Regions from separate parts of the Streptomyces sp. WAC07094 genome, predicted to be linked through region 2. Evidence: riboswitches for the same ligand, from Rfam matches in the RefSeq annotation. Region 2 holds a riboswitch; each other region holds the start of a gene.

What was found. A riboswitch is a leader RNA that binds a small molecule or an ion and turns the genes downstream of it on or off. The one in region 2 is predicted to bind cyclic di-AMP.
Positions count from the first base shown of each region.
Region 1: it holds a riboswitch for cyclic di-AMP, as region 2 does, so the genes downstream of both, RCR19_RS31765 (C40 family peptidase) here and RCR19_RS10000 (M23 family metallopeptidase) in region 2, are expected to answer to the same signal.
Region 3: it holds a riboswitch for cyclic di-AMP, as region 2 does, so the genes downstream of both, RCR19_RS19535 (M23 family metallopeptidase) here and RCR19_RS10000 (M23 family metallopeptidase) in region 2, are expected to answer to the same signal.

Region 1 is NZ_JAVMJZ010000001.1:7,131,508-7,133,760, reverse strand. It holds gene RCR19_RS31775 (ATP-dependent Clp protease proteolytic subunit) at 1-227, shown strand, start outside; gene RCR19_RS31770 (hypothetical protein) at 235-540, shown strand; cyclic di-AMP (ydaO/yuaA leader) riboswitch at 912-1,109, shown strand; gene RCR19_RS31765 (C40 family peptidase) at 1,113-1,586, shown strand; gene RCR19_RS31760 (DUF6328 family protein) at 1,666-2,202, shown strand; gene RCR19_RS31755 (LysE family translocator) at 2,141-2,253, opposite strand, start outside.
Region 2 is NZ_JAVMJZ010000001.1:2,285,926-2,288,178, reverse strand. It holds gene RCR19_RS10005 (pitrilysin family protein) at 1-469, shown strand, start outside; cyclic di-AMP (ydaO/yuaA leader) riboswitch at 738-948, shown strand; gene RCR19_RS10000 (M23 family metallopeptidase) at 962-1,714, shown strand; gene RCR19_RS09995 (GntR family transcriptional regulator) at 1,937-2,253, shown strand, end outside.
Region 3 is NZ_JAVMJZ010000001.1:4,427,637-4,429,889, reverse strand. It holds gene RCR19_RS19535 (M23 family metallopeptidase) at 14-1,051, opposite strand; cyclic di-AMP (ydaO/yuaA leader) riboswitch at 1,063-1,219, opposite strand; gene RCR19_RS19530 (PP2C family protein-serine/threonine phosphatase) at 1,453-2,253, opposite strand, start outside.

The sequences.
Region 1 (2,253 bases), 4.8 Mb from region 2:
TCCAGGGGCAGGCCACCGATCTGGCCATCCAGGCCGCAGAGTTGACGCGTACCCGCAATCAACTGGAGGACATGCTCGTACGGCACACCGGCCGAAGCCCCGAGCGCATCGCGGCGGACATCGAGCGGGACAAGATCTTCGACGCGCCGGCGGCCGTGGAGTACGGACTGATCGACGGCATCATCGCGAGCCGCAAGGCGTCCCGCACCGCGCCCGGCGCGAGGTGAGCGGCCGATGCTGCCCCCCGAACTTCCCCCGTTGCCCGCACTCACCCGTGCCGAGGCCGAGTTGATCGACCGTTACCTCGATGTGGTCGATCTCCTCGGCCGCATCAACCCGGTGCACTCCGGTGACACCTACCGCGGACTGCGGGCCGCCCAGGCCCTGGTGAGCAAGGCGTCGGCACTGCGGGAGGCACTCGCACTCATGCACCAGAGAGGGGAGAACGAGTTGCACGGCCCCACTCTCACCCGGGCGCTGCGGGTTCTGGACGGTGAACGCCGCGCCGCCCGCATCGCGGTGCCGCCCGGCGCGGACTGACGGAGCGTGACCGTCGCGCGGTCAAGGGTGAGTTGCGGCGATGGGGGCCGCCGCGCGGTGCTCTGGGGGACACCGACCGTCCACGCGCGGTTCAAACGAACCAAATGGTGTACCCCTGGTTGGAGTAGGAGCGCCTCCTTCGGAGAGCCCGTGAAGATGGACAACGCGCGTGGCCTCAGGGCGGCATGAGACGCTCCGGTGCAGGTCGGGGCCTCACGCATCCCCCCAACGGCCCCCGGTCACGCGGCTGTCCAGCCGAACGAGTGAGTGGTGAGTAAACCCACAAACCCCCGATTTCGTTGTGATTTTCCGACGCCTGTACGTGAAGATCCCTTCCTGACGACAAGCCCCCGCCACCCGCGGCGGGGCGGTCCGGGCGGACGCCGAGTCCTGCCGCCGCCCGGACGACCGGTCGACAGGAGTGGATCGGCAGGAGTGGAGGACCCGGCAAGGCGGGCCGTCCGAGAGAGATCCGGACGGTCCTTGGGGTGAAGCCGCGTGAGCGGCCGGGCTACTTCGCCAGCCCGAATCCGACAGGTCATCCTTCACAGGCGGCTGACGAAGGGTTGCGCATGACTGCGCTCAATCGTGTCCCGTCGCTGTTGACCCGGGCCGGCACCGCCTCGGCCCTCACCCTCGCCGCCGTCGGCGGCAGCATCACCGTCCCCGGTCTCAGCGCCGACGCGGCCGCCGCTTCCCTGGCGACGAAGGCTCTCCAGGTCGCGGCGGCGAAGAGGGGCGCCCCGTACCAGTACGGCGCCACCGGGCCACGTCGCTTCGACTGCTCGGGGCTCACGCTGTACGCGTTCAAGAAGGCGGGCAAGAAGCTGCCCCGCACGGCCGCGGCACAGTACAACAGGACGCACCACATCTCCGCCTCCCGGCGCAGGGCCGGAGACCTGGTGTTCTTCCACTCGGGTCGGAACGTCTACCACGTCGGCATCTACGCCGGGAAGGGAAGGATCTGGCATTCACCGAAGACCGGTGACGTCGTGAGGCTCCAGAAGCTCTGGACGAAGCGCGTCTGGTACGGCCGGGTCGGCTGACCCGTCCGGTGGGGTGGCGGCGCGACACGCCGCCACCCCACCCGCGCGTGAGGCGGTCCGGAGCGGTTACTCGTTGACCATGGCCGACCGATCCCCTCACGACGAACGGAACGAGACGCCGCTGGAGCGCGCCGATCGGAACTTCGCCGAGCTGCTGCAGGAACTGCGCGTCATCCAGACGGGCGTGCAGATCCTCTTCGCCTTCCTGCTCACCCTGGCCTTCACCCAGCGCTTCCCGTCCCTCGACACCGCCCAGCGCACCACATACGTCTGCACCCTCCTGCTCTCCATGCTGGCCGCGGCGCTGTTCATGGCACCCGCCGCGCTGCACCGCACGCTGTTCCAGCAGCACGCCAAGCAGGCCATCGTGCGGATCTCGTCCCGTCTGGCCGCAGCGGGACTGGTGGTCCTCACGCTCGCGTTCACCGGGTCGGTGCTGCTGGTGGTGGATGTGTCCCTCGGCCGCGCCGCCGGTGTCGCGGCCGCCGCGGGCACCTTCGCGGTCTGCGCCGGGCTGTGGCGGATCCTGCCCCGGCTGGTCCAGCGGGCCGTCGTCAGATCAGCAACGGCTCCAGAACGAGCAGCAGGCCCAGAGCGGTCAGAGCACTCCCGGTGACCGCCTCCAGCGCTCGTGCCGTGCGAGGGCTGCGCAGCCACCTGCCGAGCC
Region 2 (2,253 bases):
GGGCTACACCTACGGAGTGCGCGCGTTCGGCCAGGTGCTGCGGTCCGCGCCGGACGGCACGGGTGCGGCGATGCTCGCCATCAGCGGCTCCGTCGACACTCCGAACACGGGACCGGCGCTGGACGACCTCTGGAAGGTGCTCCGCACGCTCGCGGCCGAGGGTCTGACCGACGCGGAGCGCGATGTCGCGGTGCAGAACCTCGTGGGAGTGGCACCGCTCAAGTTCGAGACCGCGGCCGCGGTCGCGAGCTCGCTCGCCGACCAGGTGGAGCAGCACCTTCCGGACGACTACCAGGCGACGCTGTATCAGGCGCTTGCCGCGACGGGCACGGTGGAGGCCACGGCAGCCGTCGTGAACGCGTTCCCGGTGAACCGGCTGGTGACCGTGCTGGTGGGCGACGCCGCGCAGATCGAGGAACCCGTCAAGGCGCTCGGAATCGGCGAAGTGAGCGTGGTGGCGGCCGAGTAGGCGGACGCCCCGCGCCCGCAGGAGCAAAATCCGTGCGCGCGGGAAGCCGTTGAAGTCGCCTCGCACGTCGGGCGCGGCTTCGGTGCGGGCCCCGGTGATTTCGGTCACCGGGGCCCCGCCTCTTGGGCTTTGTCCGTATTGCCACAGAGACGGCCGCTCTGCCCTGTGGGATGCGCTACAAACCCTCTGATCGGTTTGCCGATCGAAACAGGGCCCTCTTAGCGTCATCCGGGCTGTCCGTCAGGCACTGCGCCGCATCCGCGGCACCGGACAGCCATCGCCGAGTCCCCGTACGGCGCGAGCCAGGGGAGCCGGGGACCCACCCTCCTGTGCCGCCTTCGTGGCCGGAGGGGCCCGCTGCCGCCGTCCTTGTGGCCGGAGCGGGCCCGATCCCTGGGGTGAATCGGGCGCGCAGCCCGTAGGAGACCTTCCTGCTCCGAACCCGTCAGCTAACCCGGTAGGCGAGAGGGAAGGAAAGGACCAGCCACACACATGGCGTTCACCTGCGCCACCGGGAAGCACCGCCGTCCGAGCCGCGTGAAGCGCACGACCACGAACGCCGTGGGCGTCGCCGCGCTCACCACCACCGGCGTCATCGGTGCCCTGGCAGCTCCGGCGTTCGCCGCCGGCACCCCTGTCGAGCAGACCGGACTGATCCGGGCCGTCAGCATGGGCGACGAGGTCGCCGCGAAGATCGACGCCCAGGCCGCCGCGCAGAAGCAGGCGGCCGAGCTGAAGAAGGCCGAGGAGGCCGCCCGCAAGCGTGCCGCGGAGAAGGCGGCACAGGAGCGCGCGGCCAAGGTACGCGCCGCCCGTGAGGCCGAGCGCCGGCGCCTGAACGCCTTCGTGGCGCCGGTCTTCCACTCCTACGTCTCCACCGGGTACAGGACAGGCGGCTCCCTGTGGTCCTCCGGTTCGCACACCGGCATCGACTTCCACGCCGCCGGCGGCACGCCCGTGCACGCGGTCGGCTCCGGCACGGTCGTCGAGACGGGCTGGGGCGGTGCGTACGGCAACCAGATCGTCATCAGGATGAACGACGGCACCTACACGCAGTACGGCCATCTGTCGTCCATCGGGGTCTCCGCGGGCCAGCGGGTCACTCCCGGCCAGCAGATAGCCCTCTCCGGGGCCACCGGCAACGTCACCGGGCCGCACCTCCACTTCGAGGCCCGTACGTCCCCGGAGTACGGCTCGGACATGGACCCCGTCGCGTATCTGCGCGCTCACGGTGTGAACGTCTGACGATCCGCCTTCGGGGTCCGGCGATCCGCTTCCTGGAGGCGCACATGAAACGAGGACGGCCCCGGCTCCCGAGCCGGGGCCGTCCTCGTTTCGAACGACTGTCTGTCCAAAAAATATCCATGGATTCCGGCCCGCCGTCGGAAATTGCGAAGCGCTGCAATAGAGTCGGGTGAACACACGTCAGTCGACGACGTTTCGCGGTGATTAAGGCGGAGGTCGGACATGCGTATTCCGGCGCACTCGGTATGCACGGCGATCCGTGACGACATCGTCTCCGGTGTCCACGAGCGCGGCAGCCGGCTCACCGAGGAGCTTCTCGCGCGCCGGTACGGAGTCTCCCGCGTCCCCGTGCGGGAGGCGCTGCGGACGCTGGAGGCCGAGGGCTTCGTCGTCACCCGCAGGCACGCGGGCGCGTGTGTGGCGGAGCCCACCGAGCAGGAGGGCGCGGATCTGCTGGACATGCGGATGCTGCTCGAGCCGCTCGGCGCCGCGAAGGCCGCCCAGCGCCGCTCGGAGGCCCATCTCAAGGTGCTGCGCGG
Region 3 (2,253 bases), 2.1 Mb from region 2:
GAGAGGTCCGCGGTCAGGGCGTGAGGCCCCTGCTCTGCAGCCACGCCATCGGGTCGATCGCGTCACCGCCGCCCGGGTGCACCTCCAGGTGCAGGTGCGGCCCGGTCACGTTGCCGGTGGCACCCACACGGCCGATGACGTCGCCGGTGGCAACCTTCTGCCCCACGGTCACGCTGATGGACGACTGGTGGCAGAACCAGAGTTCCGTGCCGTCGTCGAGGGTCAGGATCGTGCGGTAGCCGTACGAGCCGGCCCAGCCGGCCTCCGTGACGGTGGCGCTGTGTATCGCCTTGATGAGCGTGCCCGTGGGCGCGGCGAAGTCGAGCCCGGTGTGGTAGCCGGAGGACCACATGGCACCGGCGTCACCGAAGCGGGAGGTCAGGGTGTAGGAGGAGGTCGGCAGCGCGTACTGCTTGGCGAGTGCGGCGAGCCGCTCCGCCTCGGCCTTCTTCTTGGCCTCTTCCTCTGCCTTCTTCTTCGCGGCGGCGGCCTTGGCCTTGGCGTCGTCCTGCGCCTTGACGGCGGCCGCGGCGGCCTTCTTCGCGGCGGCGTCCTCCGCCGCCTGCGCGGCCGCGGCGGCGATCCGGTCCTGCTGGGACTCGGCCTGCTGCATGATCCGGGCGCGCAGCGCCTCCCCCGCGTCCGAGGAGCCGGCGGCGGCCTCCTCGGTGGTCAGGCCGGCGCCGCTGAGCGCGGTGGCGGAGCCCTTCGGGGCACTGCTGGTGTCCGCGCCGATGAACTCCTTGGCCGAGTGGGTGACCGAGGAGAGGTCGGGCATGGATATGGAGACCGGAGGCTTGCCGCTCTGCGCGGTGGCCATGCCGCCCGCACCTACGGCGGCCATCACGCCGACGCCCAACACCGTGGAGCTGCGCGCGAGTCCGCCCCCGCGCTGCTTGGCGACGCGGTGCCGGCCGCGGACAGGGCGGAGGGACTCCTCGGTGGGGTTCCACTCCTCCCAGGGGCCCTCGTCGTTGCCAGATGCGAAGCCGAACGTCTGAGTGTCGTTCGGAGCGAACGAGGTGCTCTGGGCAGGCCGGTTGGACGCCACGTGGGCGCACTCCTTTCCTTCCGTCTCGCCTACCGGGTTAGCTGACGGGTTCGGAGAGGAAGGTCTCCTACGCGCGTATACCGACCGTGCTTCCACGGCGGTCTCCGCCCGATTCACCCCAAGGTGGTGGTTCCCCGGCTCCCTTGCGGGATTCGGCACACGCGCACGGAGCCGCCTCTTGTGACGGCTGGGACGACCGCGCTGCGTTATCGAACGTTAATAGACCCGGGGCCTTGATTCCAAGCTGTTCGGACAGATCATTAACGCTTCTGGCCTGGACTTTCCCGCCATGATCGGCGGAAAAGGGGCGAGTTGACCGCGCCTCTTAAACCTCAGACGTATTGACGGTAAGTCAGTTGTTATGCGGAGGGGGGTCGGTCACTCACCCTTGGTGACCGCGGTCATGGACGCTCGGGTCTGCGCACCGCCAGCAGGGCCATGTCGTCCGTGGCGCGGCCGCCGGTGTGGCGGGCGACCGCTTCGGTGAGCGCGGCCAGCAGTGCGCCCGGGCCGGCGAAGACCCGGCCGGTGAGGCCCGCGGCGAGGTCGTAGAACTCCCCGTGCCGATCACGCGCCTCGGAGACGCCGTCCGTGTAGAGCAGCAGTGTGGCCCCTGGCGGGAAGTCCCACTCCTCCGCGCGGTCGGGCCGGGCCTCGAGGGCGCCGAGGCCGAGAGGCATCGCGGTCTCGCGGGCCTCGAGCACGCGCAGACTGCCGTCCGGGAGCAGCATCAGCGGGGCGGGGTGACCGCGGTTGAGGATGCGGACCAGGTCGCCGCCGTGCGGGATCTCCGCGAGGACCGCGGTGGTGAACCCCTCGACCATGTCGGGGCCGTCGCGCCGGGTGCCCTCGCGCGACAGGGCCCGCTCCAGCCGTTGGGCGACGGCCTCCGGCGTCGACTCCTGTTCCGCGGCCTCCCGGAAGGCGCCGATCACCACCGCGACCACGGCCACCGCGCCCATCCCCTTCCCCCGCACGTCGCCCACGACCAGCCGTACGCCGTGCGGGGTGTCCTGCACGGCGTACAGGTCACCGCCGATGAAGGCGCCGGCCTGGGCCGCCTCGTACCGGGCGGCGATGTCGAGCCCGCCGATCCGTGCGGCGGGCTCGGGCAGCACGGCGCGCTGGGCGGCCTCGGCGATCCCGCGTGCGGAGGCGAGCCGCTCGTTCTTGCGGCGGACGAGCACGTTGATGAGGACGGC